Regions from separate parts of the Limosilactobacillus avium genome, predicted to be linked through region 1. Evidence: predicted binding sites of a transcription regulator. Region 1 holds the regulator's gene; each other region holds the start of a gene.
What was found. The regulator CtsR, encoded in region 1, represses protease genes until heat stress. The targets are predictions, from matches to a motif close to TTGGTCAAAAAAGGTCAAANA.
Positions count from the first base shown of each region.

Region 1 (7,537 bases):
GTGGACTGTTTGTCCTTAACTTTGATCGTAATCTGACCCTGGTGCGCGCCCACGGTAACGGTGTCACCGCTAGCAATTTGGCCATCAATCAGTGCCGTGCTGAGGTCGTCTTCAATCTTATCCTGGATGGCCCGCCGTAATGGCCGGGCCCCATATTCGGGGTCATAGCCAACGGTTGCAATCAAATCAACTGCTGCAGGAGTAACCCGGAGTTTGATTCCTTGTTCTGCTACCCGGTCACGGAGCTCATTGGTCATCAACTTGACGATTTGGTGTAACTCATTCTTGTTCAGGGAATGGAAGATAATCGTCTCGTCAATCCGGTTCAAAAATTCTGGCCGGAAGTGGAGCTTCAGTTGCTGGCGAATTGCGGCTGCCATTGCGTTGTAGTCTTGACTGATGTCCTTGGCCCCAAAGCCGACTTCCTTCTCGTCCTGGAGCTGGGTGGCCCCCAGGTTAGAAGTCATGATAATGATGGTGTTGCGGAAGTCAACCCGCCGGCCCTTTGAATCCGTCAGGTAGCCATCGTCCAGGACCTGCAGGAGGAGGTTGAAGACATCAGGGTGCGCCTTTTCTGCTTCATCGAGCAGGACAAACGAGTACGGGTGCTGACGAACCTTCTCGGTTAACTGGCCACCCTCGTCGTAACCAACGTAACCAGGGGCAGCCCCAATCAACCGGCTAGTGCTGTACTTTTCCATGTACTCGGACATGTCAATTCGGATCATGTTATCTTCGGAGCCAAACATTGCCTCACCCAGGGCCTTGGCTAGTTCAGTCTTCCCCACCCCGGTTGGCCCCAGGAACATGAAGGAGCCAATTGGCCGGTTAGGATTCTTCAAGCCGCTCCGGGCCCGCCGGATGGCCTTGGCAACAGCGTCAACGGCCTCGTCTTGGCCAATTACCCGCTTGTGAAGGACCTTTTCGAGGTTAATCAAGCGGTCACTTTCACTCCGTTTAAGCTGCGTCAGTGGAACGCCAGTCCATTCAGCAACAATTTTGGCGACATCTTCGCCAGTGACCTTAAGACGGTAATGCTGCTGACCGTTGTCTTGCTGGTTCAGCTTAGCACGAAGGGTGAGTTCCTTTTCGCGCAAGGCCGCGGCCTTATCAAAGTCCTGTTCCTCGATTGCGTCCTCTTTTTGAGCCTGGAGGTCAGTGATCTGGTCCGCTAAAGATGGCTGGTGCTGCTTATTTTCCTCTGCATTGATCCGCACCATAGCCGCCGACTCGTCCATCAAGTCAATTGCCTTATCCGGCAGGAAACGGTCAGAAATATAACGGTCGGAAAGTTTAACGGCCTGCTCCAGCGCATCATCAGTGATCTTGGCATGGTGGTGGGCTTCATAGCGGGGCCGTAAGCCCTTCAGAATTGCCAGCGAATCTTCTGGGGTTGGTTCATCAACCTGGACAGTTGCAAACCGCCGTTCCAAAGCCGCATCAGATTCAATGTACTTTTGGTATTCATCGAGGGTCGTTGCCCCAATTGTTTGGAGTTCACCCCGGGCCAGCGCCGGTTTAAGAATATTGGAAGCGTCAATCGCTCCCTCAGCACCACCGGCCCCGATAAGGGTGTGTAATTCATCAATAAAGAGGATGACGTGGCCGTCCGCCTGAATTTCATCGATGACCTTTTTAAGACGGTTTTCGAATTCACCACGGTATTTGGTTCCGGCAACCAGTGAACCCATATCCAAAACCATCAGCCGCTTATTAGCCAGTTCGGACGGGACCAGGCCCTTGACCATCCGCTGGGCGAGCCCTTCGGCAATTGCGGTCTTACCAACCCCTGGTTCACCGATCAGGACCGGGTTGTTCTTTGTCCGCCGGCTGAGGATCTGTTCGGTCCGTTTGATTTCCTTATTCCTACCAACGACGGGATCCAACTTATCGTCGCGGGCCATGGCAGTCAGGTCACGGGCCAACTTATCGAGGGTTGGCGTTCCACTCTTGCGGTTGGCAGCCGCAGCCCGGTTTCGGCCAGCCTGGTGAAGCTGACTCTCCGCTACGCCCAGCCGCCGAAGGGTTACTTTACGAACCTGACGAGGTAAAACGTCAAGGCTGTACAAAATTCGTGATGACAGGACACTCTCGTCCGCAATCAGCGCCAGCAGGATGTGTTCGGTCCCAATCTTTAGGGCGTGCATCTGCTGAGCCTCTTGGCCGGCAAGGTTTAGAACCTGCTTGGCCTTTGGGGAGTACGGAAGGTAGTCAGCCGGACCCAACTGGTCGAGGGTGCCATAACCAATCAGGCGTTCAATTTCTTCACGGATATCGTCGCTGGTAATTGAGAATTGTTCAAAAATTTTGTTAGCAATGCCATCCTTGTCCATTGCAAGGGCTAATAGAAGGTGTTCTGTTCCTACTGCTTGGTGTTTAAAGTATTTAGCCTGCTCATGAGCAATCATTAAAACATGTTTGGCACTTGGGGTAAACATGTTATCCATTAGCAATCATCCCTTCTAACTTTCATACCGTAACCGGTTTAACAGTGAAATCAATACTCTCGCTCTCAGTTGGGCCTCAACAGTCGTGTTACCAACGTCTAAGGTCTGCTTAGAAAGGGCCACCAACATCAGGTCCCCTTCCCGCTGTGTAATTACCTTTTCGTCGTAGAGCGTCTGGACAATGGCAAAGGCGTCCCGTTCACGAATTGAGTCGCCAATTGCTTGGATTAACGAGTTTAACACGTCAACGTTATCAAGTAAATTAACCCGCTCAATCCGGATGTAGCCGCCGCCCCCACGCTTACTCTTCACCAGGTAACCGTTCTGAATGGTAAACCGGGTCTTAATCACGTAGTTAATCTGTGAGGGGACCACGTCAAAATGGTTAGCAATCTCTGACCGACGAATCTCAATCTGGGCAGAGTTGCCGAGAATTTCTTTTAAATATGCTTCAATCACATCCGAAATGCTCTTATTTTCCATTTGTTCACCCTCCATTTACTGACTAATCTTGACCATTATTTTATCATAAGTCACCCTTTTTTCCCATCCAAAACGCTTAACGCTTAAAGAAAAAGAGACCGGCAACGCCAGTCTCTTTTGAAAGTCACACATAACAGACCACATCGTCGGGCATGAACAATGGCCGAGCCGTGCCCTGTCAACCATCATTCTGAGTCCAGTCCATGTAGCTGTTATGTGTTTTCTTATTTATAGATTAATCGATGTTAAGCGTGATGCTTACTTTTCGAGGGAGAAGTCAACAACGTTCCGACCAACAACCTTGTTGTCCTTCAGTTCTTGAATCATGTCGTTGATTTCAGAAAGCTTCCGGGTGTGAACGATTGGGTGAACCTTACCTTCAGCACCGAATTGGAAACATTCAGCCAGGTCTTGACGGGTACCAACCAAGGAACCAGCAACGATAATCCCATCAAGAACGGTCTTAGCGATGTTCAGCTTCATGTCACCCTGTGGAAGGGCAACCGCAACTAAGCGGCCGTCTGGACGAAGGGAGTTGACAGCTTGGTCGAAGGCAGCGGTAGTAACAGCAGTAACAACTGCGGCGTGAACACCGCCAACCTTTTCTTGAATTTGTTCATCAACGTTGTTGTCGTGACGGTTGATGCAGATTTCAGCACCGTTTTCCTTAGCGGCCTTCAGCTTGTCTTCGTTACCATCAACGGCGATAACGTGAGCGCCAAAGACGTTGTGGGCAAATTGAATACCAAGGTTACCAAGGCCACCAGCACCAACGATTGATACCCATTGACCAGGCTTGATGTCAGCAACCTTCAGGGCCTTGTACATGGTAACACCGGCACAAGTCAGGGAAGTAGCTTCAACAGGGTCCAGACCTTCTGGAACCTTAACAGCGTAGTCAGCTGGAACGATACATTGTTGAGCCATTGCACCGTCGGCAGTGTAACCAGCGTTCAGGACGTTACGGCAAAGAGTTTCACGACCAGTCAGGCAGTATTCACAGTGGCCACAGCCCTTGAAGAACCAAGCGATTGATACCCGGTCCCCAACCTTCAAACTAGTAACGCCAGGAGCAACCTTGGATACACGGCCAACACCTTCGTGACCAATGATCCGACCAGGCTTCTTACCGAAGTCACCGGCAGCACAGTGCAGGTCAGTGTGACAAAGACCACAGTATTCCATGTCAACTAAAGCTTCACCAGGCTTCAAATCACGAAGCTTAACATCCTTAACAGTAACGTATCCATCTACTGGATCATTAATAACAGCAGCTTTCATAAGCTAAGATCTCCTTCTCAAAGACATGTTATATTTTTCACAATTATTATGATATCAGAATCAGTTAATTTTTTAAAGCCCGTTTTGAATAATTTTATTAACTGCAATCAAACCATTTCCTATTAAATCGGCAATGACAGCGTTGTTATAACATTTAGGTAAGTTAAACCAATTATAAAAAAATTATTATATCATTGATAAAAAGTAACTAAATTGCGAATACCGTCACAATTATTTAACCAGTTGCTTGGGAATACCCTGCCCAGCACCTACCTTCCAACGTCGTATAGTTGGCGCAGTGTCTTGCGGTCGTTATGCGTAATCCCCGTCCGGATATTGCGGGGAATCATCACGCTGTGCATGTATTCAGGGGCGTGGGCTAGCCCCAATGCATGACCCAATTCGTGTTCGGCAACCTCCGTCCGAAAAGAACGACTGGCGTAGTCCAGGTGGCTGGCATCCAGGGTTGATCGGGCTTGAATCAAGGCATGTGTATCAGGGTTATACTCCGTATTCGTCGACCCCAATTGGGCAGAAACGTAGCCAACCCCTGGAGCGGCCCCATTATTAGAAAGGGAGCCGTCACGGGCAATAATGTCGGCTTGTCCCTCGCTGGAACACCACTTAATGTGCACAGCCCCGGTACGGTTCCAAGCCTTGACCGCCCCTTTAAAGGCCTGCTGGATAGGCCGGTCCGAAGTATCCATATAAATCTTTAGCTTACGCGTCGGCCACCGGTAGTTTTCAATCGGGGTCGGTGTATTGGTGGGTAAGTAAAGGCGGTGTTTGCTAGCCCGAACTGCCTGGGACGAATCGTCATACGTGGAAAGTTGACCATCGTCGGGAGTGTTGAAGACGGATGGCTGCCCCGCCGTTGGGATGCCGTCTGCCGCAACATGCAGTGGCGAAACCAGCATTCCCACCAGGATGCTGACAATTATCAATAGACGCTTTTTCATCAACTTTCTCCTCCCTATTACAATAGTTTAATCAGATTAATAATTTTAAAGTTACAAATTACTTAATATTTTGCCCCTATTTTGTAATATTTTTTAATAGTAAAATAATCCAATTTACACACAAATGACCAATTAAACTGATGTGATAGATATGTTCGGTTTTTCTAACCGTAGAATGAAGGGAAGGTCTTATTTATGGCAAATCGACTAAGTAATAAAGTGGCATTAATTACTGGGGCAGCTAGCGGGCAGGGAGCTGCTGAAACAGAGCTCTTTATTAAAGAGGGTGCCAAGGTGATTGCAACCGACATTAATACTAAGCTCCTCAACCAGCGGGCCGAAACTTTATCTAAACAATACGGCGACGTTATTTTACCATTAGAACTCGACGTTACCAAAGAAGATGACTGGGCTGCTGCCGTTAAGGAAGGCATTAAGAAGTTCGGTAAGATTGATATCCTGGTAAACAACGCCGGGATTGGGGTGACCGATAGCACTTCCGGGCTCACTGACTCCACCGTGGCTGATTGGTACAAGTTCATGAACACCAACGCCATGGCCCACTTTTTGGGGATGAAACACGTTGTTCCCCAAATGAAGGAAAACGGTGGTGGTTCCATCATCAACATTTCCTCCCTTGCCAGTGTGCAAGGGATCGCGGGGGCCTCACCTTACACTGCCTCCAAGGGGGCGTCACGTGCCTTTACCAAGGGAGCTGCCCGCGACCTCGGTAAATACAATATTCGGGTTAACTCCGTCCTGCCCGGCTGGATTGTTACCCCAATGATGCAGGCATTTACCCTTAACAAGAAAATGCTTGATTCATTGATTGAAGGGATTCCGCTCGGCCACCTTGGTGATCCAGAAGACGTTGCCTACCCGGTCCTCTTCTTAGCCAGTGACGAAGCCAAGTACGTTAACGGTGCAGAATTGATCGTTGATGGTGGCCAGTCCGTCCGGGGCTAGTTGAGTAAATATAAATCATACTATAACGCGGTCGTTAGTGTTCAAATCATCGAACACTAACGACCGCTTTTTCTAGTGCCTGCTTGCCTTAATCAACCGGGCAACATTTTCTGCCGTCTGCGCAATGTCTACCGGGGCATCTTCCAACGCCCGTTCGAGGGGTTTAGCTCCCGCCGGTGTAGCAAAGATTGCGTCAATTGCGTCTGCCGTGTAGAGGCTCTCAACACCCTTACCAATATTCCCCGCCAGAACAATCACCGGTGCCTGGGGTGCGACCGCCTTGCAGGCCTTGGCAACGCCATACGGGGTCTTACCAAACTTGGTTTGGAAGTCAATTTCCCCCTCACCGGTGAAGACAAAGTCCGCGCCGGCAGCCTTTTCTTGGAGTCTGCTGGCCGCAATAACCAGGTCAACACCGTGTTGCATCTGGGCATTAGTAAATGCCAGCAGGCCAGCGCCCAGGCCACCAGCCGCCCCAGCACCGGCAAACTTCTCAACCACCTTGCCGGTATCACGGGTAATCACCGCGGCATAGTGGTGAAGGTTGCTGTCAAGAATCTTAACCATCTCTGGGGTGGCACCCTTTTGCGGGCCAAAGACGGGTGCCGCACCGTCAGGACCCGTTAACGGGTTCGTAACGTCAGAGGCAATTGCAATTGTGGTGTGGGCAATTCGCGGGTCAACTTGGGAAACATCAATCCGGGCGAGGTCAGCAAGGGCCCCACCACCGAAGCCGATTGGCTGGCCATCAGCCTTTAAGAGACGGGCCCCCAGTGCCTGGGCCATTCCGGCACCGCCATCAACGGTTGCACTTCCCCCAATCCCGATGATAATTTTCTTGGCTCCCTGGTTAATGGCATCAAGGATCAACTCACCGGTCCCATAGGTTGTCGCCACCAGGGGGTTAGCGGTTTGGTCATTAATGAACTGAATTCCACTAGCTGCGGCCATTTCAATTACCGCTGTTTTACCATCCCCCAGGATGCCGTAATACGCATCGACTAGTTGGTTGAGGGGGTTATGTACCCGGGCGGTGACCAGCTTACCGGCCGTTGCATCGACGAGGGATTGGACCGTCCCCTCACCACCATCCGCCATCGGGACGAGGACGTATTCGGCATTTGGAAAGACGCGCTTGATCCCCGTAGCCATCGTCTTAGCGGCCTCCTTGGCGGTTAAGCCACCCTTAAATGAATCTGGAGCAATTACAAACTTCATGGTGTATTCCTTCTCTTGCTATATGTAATGCATGGACCTGTGCAAAACGTCTTTCAGCCGATCTTTTCCAATGCTTCTTCAAAAATCGGCAACCATTTCTCCCGGTAGCCGGCCCGGGTTGGGTGAATTTGGTCGGCCATGTATAGGGAAGCCGTGCCGTGCGGGACTTGCTCATCATGGTAA
Region 1 is NZ_CANCWN010000034.1:155-7,691, forward strand. It holds gene QOS01_RS08945 (ATP-dependent Clp protease ATP-binding subunit) at 1-2,447, opposite strand, end outside; gene QOS01_RS08950 (CtsR family transcriptional regulator) at 2,463-2,930, opposite strand; gene adhP (alcohol dehydrogenase AdhP) at 3,189-4,211, opposite strand; gene QOS01_RS08960 (matrixin family metalloprotease) at 4,481-5,170, opposite strand; gene QOS01_RS08965 (SDR family NAD(P)-dependent oxidoreductase) at 5,366-6,136, shown strand; gene QOS01_RS08970 (glycerate kinase family protein) at 6,209-7,354, opposite strand; gene QOS01_RS08975 (SGNH/GDSL hydrolase family protein) at 7,408-7,537, opposite strand, start outside.

Region 2 (7,537 bases), on a different contig from region 1:
TTACTCCAAGTTATTTTCCTTCAAGAACTTCTTCACCATCGCGGTCACCGCACTGGCCGTCTGGGCATTTAAGGACCGGTGGACAAGCGGTTGGAGCTGACGGGTGTTCATCTGCTTGATCAAGGACCGGATATGGAGGATCTGGCCACTGTTCATCGAGAACTCATCCAGTCCCATCCCCATCAGCAGTGGCGTTGCCAAGGGATTACCAGCCATCTCACCGCACATGCCGACCCACTTGCCTTCCGCATGGGCCGCGTCAATCACCCGCTTGACGGTCCGTAGTACGGCCGGGTGGAGTTCCTGGTAGAGGTAGGCAACCCGGGTATTCCCCCGGTCGGCCGCAAAGAGGTACTGAATCAGGTCATTGCTGCCGATGCTGAAGAAGTCAACATCCTGGGCGAAGAGGTCGGCCATCATTGCTACTGACGGGATTTCCAGCATCATCCCCACCTCGATGTTGTCGGCAACCGGTACCCCGGCCTTTTCCAGTGATGCCTTTTCTTCGTCCAAGATTTGCCGCGCCTGGCGGAATTCTTCAATCGTGGCCACCATTGGGAACATGATGGCTAACCGTCCATAGACCGACGCCCGAAGCATCGCCCGCAGTTGGGGACGCAGGATCTCCGGCTTAGCCAAGCCAATCCGGATGGCCCGAAAACCCAGGTAAGGGTTGGTCTCATGCGGGAGGGGGACCATTTCCAAGCGCTTGTCACCGCCCACATCCAGGGTCCGGGCAACCACCCGCTGCTGGTTCATCGCGGCCACGAACTGCTTATAGGCATCAAACTGCTGGTCCTCACCCGGCAGCTTGGTCTGGTTCATGTACAAGAACTCGGTTCGCAAGAGGCCAATTCCCTCAGCCCCGTTGTTCTGGGCGTCTTGGATATCCGCCAGCGTACCGACGTTAGCCGCAACCTCGAAATGACGGCCGTCCTGACTGATGGTTTCCTGGTTGCGCAACGCTCCCCAGGCTTCTTGCTCCTGGGCAAACTTACCGGCAAGGAGGCGGTACTTCTCGAGTTCGTCCGCCGACGGGTTAACAATTACCTTGCCGTGGATACCGTCGACTACCAGGAGGTCCCCATCCTTGATTGCCGTCGTGGCCTTCTTCGTACCGACGACCACCGGCAAAGAAAGGGTCTTGCTCATGATTGTGAAGTGGGAGGTCCGGCCCCCCATATCCGTGACCAGGCCCGCGACATAGCGCCGGTCAAACTGGGCTGTATCCGTCGGGGTAATATTGTTGGCAACAATAATTGCCCGGTGGTCCAACTGCCTGGGATTGGGGAGTTTAACACCAAGAAGGTGACTCAACAAGCGCTTGGCGAGGTCATGCATTGCCGTCCCCCGCGCCTGGAGGTAGTCGTTGTCATTCAGGCGCTCGAAAATGGCCATGTAGTGGTCCGCCACCTTTTGTACTGCCCACTCCGCCGTAATCTGCTCGCTGACAATGTGTTGTTCAATTGAATCAAATAAAACGGGGTCATCCAGCATTGTCAGTTGTGTATCAACAACCGTTGCCGCCCGCTGACCGAGTCGCTGGTGGGCCTGGTCACGGATTGCTTGTAGTTCTTGGCGGCTTAAAGCAAAAGAATCATGAAGCCTGGCGACCTCATGATTCTTATCACTAATATGCTGTTTTTGAACCGGAAGTTCTGACCCCACTAATAGGTAAGCAGGCGCAATCGCAATCCCACTGCTGGCTGCTAACCCATTGAGCAGTAGCGACATTAGTCAGTCAATCCTTCCTTCTTCATGGTTTCAGCAACGGCATCTAAAGCATCCTTTTCATCGTCACCACTAGCCGTGATCGTAACCTTAGCATTTTGGCCAACACCAAGAGACATAACACCCATGATGGACTTTAAGTTAACGCTCTTGCCTTCGTATGACAAGGTAACATCGGAAGCAAACTTTGAAGCAGCTTGAACCAAGATGGTTGCTGGACGTGCATGAATACCAGTTTCAGCAGTAATTGTAAAATCGCGTTTTTCCATTTTTAATCAGTCTCCTTCGAGCAGATTTACTTTTTACCAGTGCTTATTCTAACACTGATACACCTCGATAGATACATTTTAGCAATTGTAAGCGGTAAATACAAGGTGGTTAAAAGGCATCTTACCGTTTAATCATCCGGTAAATAATCTTGCCACCAATGTGGGCCTGCCCCGTTATCTGGGTCCGGTACGGGTAGGCATGATAGATCCGTTGAAACTCCTGAAAGTTGTCAGGGCCAATCTCAAACTGGTCAATCTTGCCCGCGCGCAGGTCGTCAAGTTCCTGCTTAAAATCACGTTCTGCCAAGCACTCCCACCTCCAAATTTATTTTCTATTCCTATTATACACACCCGGCCCCCTAATTTTAGCAAACAATTGTAAAGAGTGCTAAAATGAAACGTGATCAATCCTTACTTTTTTCTAAAGGGCAGTCATATTCCTTGCACAGCGATAAAAAGTAAGTATAATGTAATCAATGGTCAAGAAAGGTCAAACATATTTTTGACTATCTTTTTCAGGGAGGTACTAATATAGATGCTTTGTCAAAATTGTCATCGGAATCCAGCGACGATTCACTTACAAATGAGTTTTAACGGTCAGCGGATTCAAGTTGACCTCTGCCAAGAATGCTATCAAAAATTACAAAACTTACAAGCAAATATGATGAACGGGGGTAACGGAATGAACAACTTCGGTTTTGGAAACCTCGAAGACTTTATGAACGCAATGAACAACATGCAAGGCCAAGCCGCTAACGCTAATGGCCAAAACGCCAACACCCAGAACCAACGCCAGGGTGGCGGCCGGAATGTCAAGGGAATCCTTGGCCAATACGGCATTAACATGACCGACCTGGCCCGCCAAGGCAAGATCGACCCAGTGATCGGCCGGGACAAGGAAATCAACCGGGTCATTGAAATTTTAAACCGGCGGACAAAGAACAACCCAGTTTTGATTGGTGAAGCCGGGGTTGGTAAGACGGCCGTTGTTGAAGGGCTCGCCCAATCCATCGTTTCTGGCCAAGTACCAGAGAAGCTGGCCAACAAGGAAATTATCCGGCTGGACGTCGTATCCCTTGTTCAAGGGACCGGAATCCGGGGCCAGTTCGAACAACGGATGCAACAATTAATGAAGGAAGTTCAAAAGAACAAGAACATCATCCTCTTCATCGACGAAATCCACGAAATCATGGGTGCCGGGAATGCTGAGGGTGGCATGGACGCCGGCAACGTCTTGAAGCCAGCCCTTGCCCGTGGTGACTTCCAACTGATTGGGGCCACGACCTTAAACGAGTACCGGAAGATTGAAAAGGATGCCGCCCTCGCCCGGCGGTTCCAACCAGTCCAAGTAGACGAACCAACTGTTGAAGAAACCATCCAAATCCTGAACGGGATCAAGGGTCGCTACCAGGACTACCACCACGTTAAGTACACTGATGCGGCAATTGTTGCGGCGGCCAAACTTTCTGACCGCTACATCCAAGACCGCTTCCTGCCTGACAAGGCCATTGACCTGATGGACGAAGCCGGTTCACGGAAGAACCTGACCTTGAAGACCGCGGATCCTAACATGATTGAAAACGAGATCCATACGGCTGAGGCCCACAAGCAACAAGCGGTTGACAACCAGGACTACGAAAAGGCCGCCTTCTACCGTGACCAGGTTACCCGCCTGGAAAAGGCCAAGAAGGATGCCGAAGAAAACCACACTGAGGAATCAGCAACGGTTACCGACAAGGACATGCAAAAGATTGTTGAAGAGAAGACCAACATCCCCGTTGGTGACCTTCAGCAACAAGAAGAAAACCAGCTCCGTGACCTGGATAAGAAGCTCGAAGCCCACGTCATTGGTCAAAACCAGGCCGTGGACAAGATTGCCCGGGCCATTCGCCGGAACCGGATTGGGCTGAACAAGTCTGGTCGGCCGATTGGTTCCTTCCTCTTTGTTGGTCCTACCGGGGTCGGGAAGACCGAAACTGCCAAGCAACTGGCCAAGCAGCTCTTTGGTTCCAAGGATGCCATGATTCGGTTTGACATGTCCGAATACATGGACAAGACTTCCACTTCCAAGCTGATCGGGGCCGCTCCTGGTTACGTTGGTTACGAAGAAGCCGGTCAACTGACCGAACAAGTTCGGCGTCACCCTTACAGCCTGATCCTGTTGGATGAAGTTGAAAAGGCCCACCCGGACGTCATGCACATGTTCCTGCAGATCCTTGATGATGGTCGCTTGACCGATTCACAAGGGCGGACCGTCAGCTTCAAGGACACGATCATCATCATGACCTCGAACGCCGGGACTGGGGACGCCGTTGCCAGTGTTGGTTTCGGTGCTGAGGCTTCTGGCTCGACCCACTCGATCATCGACAAGCTGACCAACTACTTCAAGCCCGAATTTCTGAACCGGTTCGACGACATCGTTCAGTTCAACGCCCTGACCAAGGACGACCTGATGAAGATCGTCAACCTGATGATCACCGACGTTAACACCATGTTGGCTGACCGGAAGCTCCACATTGATGTGCCAAAGGATGTCGCTGAAAAGCTGGTCGACCTTGGTTACGATCCGAAGATGGGTGCCCGTCCACTGCGCCGGGTAATCCAAGAGCAGATTGAAGACCGGATTGCCGACTACGTTCTCGACCACAACGATGCCCACAAGCTGGCTGCCAAGTTAGACGGTGATGGTAATATCACTGTTGTGGCGGCAGACGACACCGCTGCTCCTGAAGCAGAAGAAGACAAGTAATAGATATACGAAAAAGCTGGAGGGAAGAAATTCTCTCCAGCTTTTTTTGTGTCTCAAGACATCGCCAACCGACGGCGAACTTCCAGGACCGGGTAGGCAATCAGCGGAACCGCAAACGCCGCGAGGACCAGTTCCGCCACCCCGTTGGTCGCCATGATTACCTCCAGCGTCGGCAGAAGGTGGTCAACGTCAACCCCGTAAGCATGGGCAACCGCCGGTGTCCGGTAAAAAACGGCCACCATCCCCAGGACCAAAACGGTGTTGGTCAAACTCCCCGCAATCCCGGCAGCGACCATCGCGACCTTATTTAACTTAGGCCAGTGACTGATGCCCCGGTAAAGGGCCCCCGCCACCAGGCCAATCATGATCCGCGGCATGACTGACACCAGGGGGTTCACAAAGACCAATGGCGCCAGCGGACTGGACGGGGCCACGAAGGCACGGACCCAGGTAAGCAGCCCCCAGGTGCCGCCGATAATTGCCCCATCGACGGGCCCCATGACGATGGCCGCGATGATCACGGTCACGTGCATGGTCGTGATGCTAAGCGGGCCCAAGGGGATGTTACCAAAGAATGGTACGAAGTCCTGGATTAGAATAATTGCAATAAAAATCGCCCGGAGCGTGGTCCGGTGAATCTGCTGGTGTCTCATCTGTCACCCTACCTATCTATTGAATGTCCTAATTTTAACAGTTTGCTAAAGGAATAACCAGATATATACCAAAGGCGCGGCGGGCCCTACAAAATGCGGTATAATAAGAATAATAGATTTTTATAATGGGGTGGAAATATGCTAGGACATTTTAAGACTGGGAACCCGGTTTGGGTTTACTACATTGATATTGATAGTGGCGAAAATATCATGGTTCCCCAACTTTTGCGCGGAATTCAGGGCTGCAATTACCACATCGACAAGAAGGAGTTCCCCCACTACCGCTTCATAAAGATGGAAGGACAAGCCAACGGGACTTTTGACATGCAGCGCCGTGACGTCAAGCTCTACTACCGGAAGCAGAGCTGGCAAAACGTCGAGGACATTGACATCTACCTCCAGATTGACAAAACCACCAAGGTCTACGATACGGTCAACGGGATGCCAATCAACGACCCCGTTCCGGCCGGAATCGTTGTTAAGGCCTTCCACCGGGTTGATACCGAGAGTGGTGACACCTGGTACGAGTTGGGTGCCGGCCAGTGGGTCAAGTACGAGAACATGCGGGTTGTCAACGACCCCTTCACGGATGAGAAAATTCCTTCCCCCATCGCCGATAACCTGACCATCATGCCCCTCAAGGATGTCCAGGGGACCATCGACTACCTCCCTGGCAAGGCCGCCGATGTCTTCGATGCCCCATACGGGAAAAAGGTTGACACGATTGAGGACGGCAAGCGCGTCCAGATCACCGGTCAACTCAACGATAACGGTGAGATTACCTGGTACCAGATCGGTAAGAACAGGTTCATCACCGGCAACTACGTCATTGTGGATGGGCAAGACGAATGAAAAAGAACTTTAGCGATTCGGTATCATGCGCCGAACGCTAAAGTTCTTTTTTACTCTTTCTTTTCTTCCGTGACCGGGTGCTCAATCCGGTAGATGTCAAAGAAGTACTCGCAGACGGTTTTCACCACCGCGTAGGCCGGGATGCAGAGGATCATCCCCGCCACCCCCGCAATGTGACCGGCAGCCAGCAACAGCAGGATAATAGTCAGCGGGTGAATCTTGAGTGACTTCCCGATAATATTCGGGTAGATCACGTTCCCGTCAATTTGTTGGACGATAATCACGACAATGATCACTAGAATCAACTTCTTGGGGGCCATGGTCAATGAAACAAACAGGGCCGGAGCAATCCCAATGTAGGGCCCGATGTAGGGAATGATGTTGCAGAGGCCGGCCACGATCCCGAGGACCAGGGCCAGGGGCTGCTTGATAATCATGTAACCGATGGAGGTAAAGACGGCCACGAACAGGCACTCAATTACCTGCCCGGCGATGTAGGAGGACAGGGTGTTGTTCATCTTGCTCAGCAGCTCGTCGACTTCCTTAGCGTGGTGCGGTGAGAGCCACTTCTGAATACTCGGGGCCAGCTTATCGCCATCCTTGAGCATGTAGAAGAGCATTACCGGAACCGTGATCGTCACAATCGTAACGTTGGTGACGGCACCAACGATGTCACCGACCCGGCTACTCAACCCCTTCAAGATAACCTGAGCGTACTTGGCCAGCTGGTGGTCAAACTGCCGGTAGTAAGATGACAGGTCGACGTTCTTCAAGAAGGAGTGCTGGACCGTGTCGTTGAGCAGCTTTTGCACCCCACTCACCGTCTGTGGCAAGTGGGTCACCAGGGTAGTAATTTCCTTGACGACCGGTGGAATCAATGCCGCCAGACCTCCCGCAATAATAAGAATGAGGACGACCACCAGTAGCAGGCTGGCGATTCCCTTATTCATTTTAAAGCGCCCGACTTTGACCTTCATGATCAGCTTCAGGATCGGGTTCAACATGTAATATAGAAAACCCGACAGGATCAGGGGCACGAAGACGACCGAAATAAATGTAAAGAACGGCCGGAAGATGAACTGAATTTTGGTACAGACAAAGATTAACGTCGCAATTACCAGAAGCGTTAACGGCCAAAAGAGCCAACGATTAAACTTTTTATCCACAATGTTTCCTCATTTCTAATTAAGTACCCTCACATCATAAGGCTTTTTGCCTCAAAAAGATAGGCGCCCACTTTTGATTTCAGCTCGTAACACTTTTCGTAACTTTTATTTTGGGTC
Region 2 is NZ_CANCWN010000031.1:10,075-17,611, reverse strand. It holds gene ptsP (phosphoenolpyruvate--protein phosphotransferase) at 1-1,734, opposite strand; gene QOS01_RS08735 (phosphocarrier protein HPr) at 1,734-2,000, opposite strand; gene QOS01_RS08730 (hypothetical protein) at 2,122-2,307, opposite strand; gene QOS01_RS08725 (ATP-dependent Clp protease ATP-binding subunit) at 2,536-4,749, shown strand; gene QOS01_RS08720 (ECF transporter S component) at 4,803-5,402, opposite strand; gene QOS01_RS08715 (MucBP domain-containing protein) at 5,541-6,254, shown strand; gene QOS01_RS08710 (AI-2E family transporter) at 6,305-7,420, opposite strand.
Region 2: a site for CtsR is predicted at 2,477-2,497, ahead of QOS01_RS08725 (ATP-dependent Clp protease ATP-binding subunit). Genes of this name have one in related genera too.

Region 3 (7,537 bases), on a different contig from region 1:
AACTTAAACGTCATGATTCCCTTTGTCCGGACGGTCGATGAAATGGCCAAGATAACTGAATTAATGGCTGAAAACGGTCTAAAGCGAAGTGCTGACTTCAAGGTTTACATGATGGCGGAGATCCCATCCAACATTATCTTGGCGGACCAGTTTAACCGCTACGTTGATGGTTACTCGATTGGTTCTAACGACCTGTCGATGCTAATCCTTGGCTGTGATCGCAACAACGACACCGTTTCGTCACTGTTCGATGAGCGGAACTTGGCCGTCAAGCGGGCCATCGCCCACCTCATCACGGTTGCCCACCGCGATGGCAAGACGGTTTCAATTTGTGGCCAGGCCCCTTCGGAATATCCAGAATTTACTGAGTTCCTGATTCGTAGTGGGATCGACTGCGTATCCGTCAATCCAGATATGGTCAAGGAAACGAAGAAAAACGTGGCCCACTTTGAGCAACGGCTCCTCCTTGACCAGGCGACTGGTCGTGGCCGGCAATTAGATAGTGAAATTAACTGGTAAGACAGAAGAAAGGAAAATAAAAATGCAAATTTATGTTGATGCTCATGCTGAACACGATGGAAATGGAACCAAGCAATTACCATTCAAGCGCATCCAGGAAGCAGCTACCATTGCCCGTCCTGGTGACCTCGTCAAGGTAATGCCCGGTGTTTACCGGGAAAGCGTTGATCCGCGTTTTGCGGGGACCAAGAATAAGCCTATCCTTTACCAAGCGGTGAAGCAGAACTTAACGATTATCACTGGTGCCGAAAAGGTCGACGACTGGGAACCGGTTGGGGTCGATGTTTGGCGGACCGTGATTGCTAACCAGCGTTTCGGTAAGTACAACCCCTACACGACCCATGTAAAAAAAGATGGTGACTTCCAGCATACCGGGGAAGTCTTCTTGAACAACCGGGCCCTTTACGAAGTTGATAGCCTAGCCAAGGTTAAGGCACCGCAGATGGGCGCAATCGACCAAAATCCGGATCGTCAGTATGTTTGGTACACATGTCAGGACCAGAAGATGAACACGACGGTTATCTACGCCAACTTCCAGGGGAAGGATCCCAACCGGTCAAACGTGGAAGTAACCTTTCGTGAGACCTGCTTCTACCCCCAGCAAGCACAGATTGACTTCCTGGTGCTCTCCGGCTTTACCCTGACCAAGGCAGCCAGTCAGTGGGCCGGGGCCGACTACAACAAGGCGGTCGTCGGGACTAACCATGCCCAAGGTTGGAAGATCTTGAACTGTAACGTTTCCCACGCCAAGTGTGCCGGGATTTCCTTAGGACGTTACCCAGTAGTGCCAGCTGATGAGGAGCTGAAGGGTCACCCGGTTAAGCACTACATTAAGAACAACCGGATTTTTGACTGCGGCCAAGCCGGGGTCCTGGGGGTTGACGGTAACCCAGCACCAGTGATCGAACATAACCACTTCTTCCGCATCAACACCCGCTTCAACCTCGTCGGTGAAACCGTCAGCGCCATTAACCTGCTTCCGGCAATCGGTGCCCAGATCCGGCGGAACTGTATCCACGATTGCACACGGGGAATCTGGCTGGGAGGCCGGGTAGAAAAGACCCAGATTAGCCGGAACCTGATGTACAATAACAGCCTGCCTGGTGATTTTAAACTAACTGATCAGAACCAGCAGGACCTGCTGGCCCGCTTGGGTGAGGATATTCAGGTAGAAAATTCGGTGGGTCTGACGACCATTGATAATAACTTCCTCCTGTCAGACTGTGCCCTTCGCCTGGAAAGTTATGAAATTCTGCTGACGCACAATCTTATTAACGGACGAGTTGCCTGGCAGTCCAACCAGGCTGAACAGGCCGGTGACCCGCTTTACCACCGTATCAACCAGGGGAACGCGCAGGATAAGCTGACTTCTTACTTCTTTAACAACCTCTTTGTTAAGAAGGAGTTGCGTTCGGCGATGAAGACACTGATTGGTAAACAAGCCGACCAACACCATGAAAAACTGGGGCAAGCAGAAGGACCAAACGAGTTCTTCGCCACCCGTGATAACCAACTGGTCCGGCTCAATGCTAACAAGGAGGGGAACTGCTTTGTTGGTGCTACGCGGCCGGTCAAGCTGGTGGTGGAAAACCGGCGGCGGGGCTTCTTCTTGAAGGGCGACCTAGGTCAAGCCTTAACCGAAGACAGTTGCCGTCTTCTCACCATGGCGGGCCAGAAGTCGGCGCGGACCATTGATACTGACTTCGCTGGTCACCACCGGGAAGGCTACCGAGTAACCCCAGGTCCTTTAGACCGCAAGGCTGAATACACGTCCTGCCTGTTTCGGGCAATGGCCTAACTAAAGGAGGACAAAATGCGCAAACCATTTATTATCGCAAACTGGAAAATGCATAAGAACATTGAAGAATCAGTAGCCTTCATTAACCAGATTAAGGCCGCCCTCCCCCAAGTGGCAGATGAAGAAGTGGGGATTGCGGCCCAGGCGGTGGCCCTGTCGAGCATGAAACAGACTGCCCAGGGTACCAACCTCCAAATCATTGCCCAGAATGCTGCCAGTGAACTGGCGGGACCGTATACGGGGGAAATCAGTGCCCGTTCCTTGGCAGATGCCGGGGCATCCTATGTCATGCTGGGACATCTGGAACGCCGGCGCTTATTCCATGAGGACAACCAGATTATCAACCAAAAGGTCCGGTCGGCGCTGACGACGGGAATCACCCCAATTATCTGTACCGATGACAAGATGGTCCAGGCCGAGGTCAACGGTGAAATTCACTACGTCTTTGACCAGCTGAAGGGGGTCTTAAAGGGTGTGGCCCCGGCCCACCTGCAAAAGATTGTCCTGTCCTATGAACCAAGTTGGGCAGTTGGCAGTAGCCAAACCGCCAATCCCAAGGTTGCTCAACAGGGCTGTCACCGGATTCGGCAAACCGTTGCTAACTTATATGGTGGCTTGCTCGCCGACCAGGTGCGGATTCTCTATGGAGGAAGCGTAAATCCGCAAAACATTAGTGCCATCATGTCCCAACCGGACGTGGATGGTGTCCTTATCGGTCGTGCTAGTTTACGGCCTGACGACTTTTTGGAAATGGTGAACTGGCAACAACCAGTTTCAAATGTGATGTAAGAAAGGAAATAGCATAATGGCATACTTTGATAATGGTAACAAGATTTTTGCGGATGCCCGGGCAAAGCACTACGCGGTCGGGGCCTACAATATAAATAATTTGGAGTGGACCCGGGCGATTTTGCGGGCAGCAAACGAAACTAAGACGCCCGTCCTGGTCCAGGTATCCATGGGGGCGGCAAAGTACATGGGTGGCTTTAAGTTTGTCCGTGATATGGTTGCCGACCAGATGGACGCGATGGACATTACGGTCCCGGTAATTTTGAACCTTGACCACGGTGACTATGACGCAGCCATGAAATGTATTGAACTCGGTTATTCCTCAGTGATGTATGATGGACATAAGTTACCGGTAAAGGAGAACTATGCGCGGACAAAGGAAGTCGTCCATGCAGCCCACCAGCGGGGAATTTCTGTCGAGGCCGAGATTGGTAAGGTCGGTGAGAACCAGGACACCAACAGTGGGGAACTGGCCTCAGTAGAGGATGCCCGGGCGTTTGCTGATCTGGGGGTTGATAAGCTGGCCTGTGGGATTGGTAATATTCATGGAATCTATCCCGCTGGCTGGCGGGGCCTGGACTTTAACCGCCTCGCTGCCATTGCGGATGCTGTTGACATTCCCCTTGTCCTGCACGGCGGCTCGGGAATCCCCAAGGAACAGGTTCAAAAGGCAATCTCAATGGGAATTGCAAAGGTGAATATCAACACCGAGTTCCAGCTGGCCTTTCAAGATGCCACCCGGGCCTACATTGAGGCGGCCCGCGACCTTGACAAGGACCACAAGGGGTATGACCCGCGGAAGTTGCTCTTACCGGGGACGGAAGCAATTACCAATAAGATGAAGGAAATGATTGAGTGGCTGGGGACCCCCGCGGTCGCTTAATCAACTTGTGGAGGAATAACGATGGCAACAACTGTATATTTTATTCGACATGGAGAGACCTACTTTAACCGCTTCGCCCGGCTGCAAGGATGGTCAGACACCCCATTGACCGCTAAGGGACACGATGACGCGGTCAAAATCGCCAAGGTGCTGGTACCGCTGAAGATTGACTACTTCTTTTCCAGTGATTTAAAGCGGGCAATTGACACCGCCCAAATCATAATTGACCAGCTAAAACTCCCTAATATCAGTCACCCAACGCAGGAAAAATGCTTTCGGGAGGTCTTCTACGGGTCATTCGAAGGGCACAGTAATGAAGAGGGGGCAATTTGGGCCAGCTGCCTCGGCGGCAAACGGTTCCGCCGGATTGGTGATTTAGTGGCTGAGTTTGGGGTCAAAAAAGCCCATGACCTCCTCAAGCAGGCCGACCCGGCCCATCTGGCGGAGGATAGTGCCGAGTTGGACCACCGAGTAAAGCAGATGCTTGATCTCTTCGTATCTTTACCGTCAGGCAGTAATGTCGTTGTTGCCAGTCATGGTTCAATCATCCAATACCTGGCAACGGTATTTGGTGATCTGGACCAGTACGAAAACCCCGCTAACGGGGCCTTAATGAAGTTAATTATCGAAGATCATAACGCACGCGTGGTGGGCTATAATCAGTTCGCAATATAATAAGAAAGCGGGAAGGAAACCTTTGCAGATTTCCTTCCCGCTTATCTTTTCCAGTTCAGTAATCAGATTACTTCAAGCTGGAATTGTTTTCCATGATCCCGTCAAGCAGACCGTAGTCAACCGCTTCTTGAGCAGTTAAGTAGTGGTCACGTTCGGTATCACGGTTGATCTTTTCGATTGGTTGACCAGAATTCTTTGCCAAGATGCCGTTAATCATCTTCCGGGTCTTCAGAATTTCGGTTGCCGCAATTTCAATTTCAGTTTGTTGACCTTGAGCACCACCAGATGGTTGGTGAATCAAGACTTGGGAGTGTGGTAAGCCGAACCGCTTACCCTTTGTTCCGGATGAAACCAGGACACTGGCCATTGAAGCCGCCATCCCGATAACGATTGTTTGCACATCTGACTTGATGAAGTTCATCGTGTCGTAAATGGCCATCCCGGAAGTAACAACACCACCAGGTGAGTTAATGTATAAGTAAATGTCTTTAGTTGAGTCTTGCGCATCCAAGAAGAGGAGCTGCGCAACAATTGAGTTTGCCATGTCGTCTTCGATTGGACCAGAAAGCATGATGATCCGGTCCTTCAGAAGCCGTGAGTAGATATCATAGGCACGTTCGCCACGTGAAGACTGCTCAATGACAGTTGGAACTAAGTTCATATTGTGGCCTCCTTGTTAATTAGCACTCGTTAGCAATAGTTGCTAACTGATATTAATACTATACTCGATTGGTCAAAAAAGGTCAAATGATTTGCCACCTATTTATACTTACCGCTAATATTATGCCATCTTCACCCATAATAAGGAAGAAAGACGGTCGCGCTTTTAAAAAAGTATAATAAAAGTGGCCGTGAGAAAAGATAATTTTCTCACGGCCACATTGTATAGTTGTTAGTCCTTATTAATGTCAGCGCATAACAGGTTCAATTCGGCGTTTGCACTTTGGTAGTCAAGGGCCTTCCAATCAGTAGTGGTTACAAAAACATTTAATTCATTAGTGTTAGTCATAATAAAATCCTCCTGGAGCAGTTAGTTATTTTTGTTCGCTCTTTAAGTTCATTTAGAATAGTACACTAAATTGGTCTGATTTGCAATGCCTCATATATCAATATTTTTGGAAGTATTTACTAAATTGGTCTAGGCTACTGGGCTGAAGCATTGCCTGGTAAGGGTTGCCGTTGCTGAAAAATAAATGTTTACTAGAAAGAAAATTTACTGCTAGGGGAGCATAATTTCACCAGGACTTGCTTTTTATACCGCAGCCCGGTATAATTGGAACGTTAATTCATTTACGAACACAATAAGGAGGCATATAGCTATGCGTAAAGCACACCCATACGGCGTACAAGGCCGTCGCCCAGTTGCTCCTAAGTACAAGCGAGCATTAAAAGAAAAGAAGATTGAAGCTATTCGTAAGTGGGCTAAGGAAAAGCCAGCTGAAGAAAAGTAATCTTACTATAAAAAGGCAGCACGTCTTGGCGTGCTGCCTTTTTTGTTGGCGTTAGTCTTGTAAAACAAAAAGCTGGCGGGAAATCAATCCCGCCAGCTTTTCTAAATAAAAATGCGCCCCCCGAGAGTCGAACTCGGATCTCGAGAACCGGAATCTCACGTGCGATCCATTACACTAAGGGCGCGTCAACGAATATTATAATATCCCATCCCATATTAAATTGCAAGCATTATTTGAATTTTTTAATCAAGATAACGTTTTCACAAGAAAAAAGCAAATTTCTGAGGTGATTGAATAGACAATTCCAAACAAGATGAGTATTATTAAGAGCGTAAGGTTTTGTACCTTGTCTGACGAAAAGTGGTGGTAATTTCAACCACTAATTTTGTTGGATGAGACACTTATTATGTTTTTCCTAAAGGAGGAATTTGCAGTATGACTGTAAAAATTGGTATTAATGGTTTCGGCCGTATCGGTCGTTTAGCATTCCGTCGTATTCACGAACTCAACACTGATGACATCGAAGTTGTTGCTATCAACGACTTGACTTCACCAGAAATGTTGGCTTACTTACTCAAGTACGACTCTACCCAAGGTCGGTTCAATGGTGAAGTTTCATCCACTGACAAGGGTATCGTTGTTGACGGTAAGGAATACCCTGTATACGCAGAACGTGACGCACGTAACATTCCTTGGGTAAAGAACGACGGTGTTGACTTTGTCCTTGAATGTACTGGTTTCTACACTTCTGCAGAAAAGTCACAAGCTCACTTGGATGCCGGCGCAAAGCGTGTTCTGATTTCCGCACCTGCTGGTAACATCCCAACTGTTGTTCCTGGTGTTAACCTGGACACTCTTACTGCTGACGACAAGATCGTTTCCGCTGGTTCTTGCACGACTAGTTGCCTTGCTCCAATGGCATACTTCCTTAACAAGAACTTCGGTATCAAGGTTGGTACTATGACTACTATCCACGCTTACACTGGTAGCCAAGCTGTTCTTGACCAACCACGTGGTAAGAAGTTCCGTAACAACCGTGCCGCAGCTATTAACACTATTCCTCACTCAAGTGGTGCTGCTAAGGCTATCGGCCTGGTTATCCCTGAATTGAACGGTAAGCTTTCTGGTCACGCACAACGTGTTGCCGTTCCTACTGGTTCTTTGACTGAACTTGTTTCTGTTCTGAACAAGAAGGTCACTGTTGACCAAGTTAACGACGCTATGAAGGAAGCTACCAAGAACAACCCTGCTTACGGTTACACTGAAGACCCAATCGTATCTAGCGATATCATTGGTTCTACCTTCGGTTCTGTATTTGACCCATCTCAAACTGAAATCATGGAAGGCGAAGATGGTACTCAATTAGTTAAGACCGTTGCATGGTACGACAACGAAAACGGCTTTACTAGCAACATGATTCGG
Region 3 is NZ_CANCWN010000002.1:60,001-67,537, forward strand. It holds gene ppsA (phosphoenolpyruvate synthase) at 1-519, shown strand, start outside; gene QOS01_RS01185 (right-handed parallel beta-helix repeat-containing protein) at 542-2,317, shown strand; gene tpiA (triose-phosphate isomerase) at 2,333-3,106, shown strand; gene fba (class II fructose-1,6-bisphosphate aldolase) at 3,123-3,989, shown strand; gene QOS01_RS01200 (histidine phosphatase family protein) at 4,011-4,664, shown strand; gene clpP (ATP-dependent Clp endopeptidase proteolytic subunit ClpP) at 4,732-5,325, opposite strand; gene QOS01_RS01210 (hypothetical protein) at 5,984-6,115, shown strand; tRNA gene QOS01_RS01215 (tRNA-Arg) at 6,228-6,299, opposite strand; gene gap (type I glyceraldehyde-3-phosphate dehydrogenase) at 6,551-7,537, shown strand, end outside.
Region 3: a site for CtsR is predicted at 5,394-5,414, ahead of clpP (ATP-dependent Clp endopeptidase proteolytic subunit ClpP). Genes of this name have one in related genera too.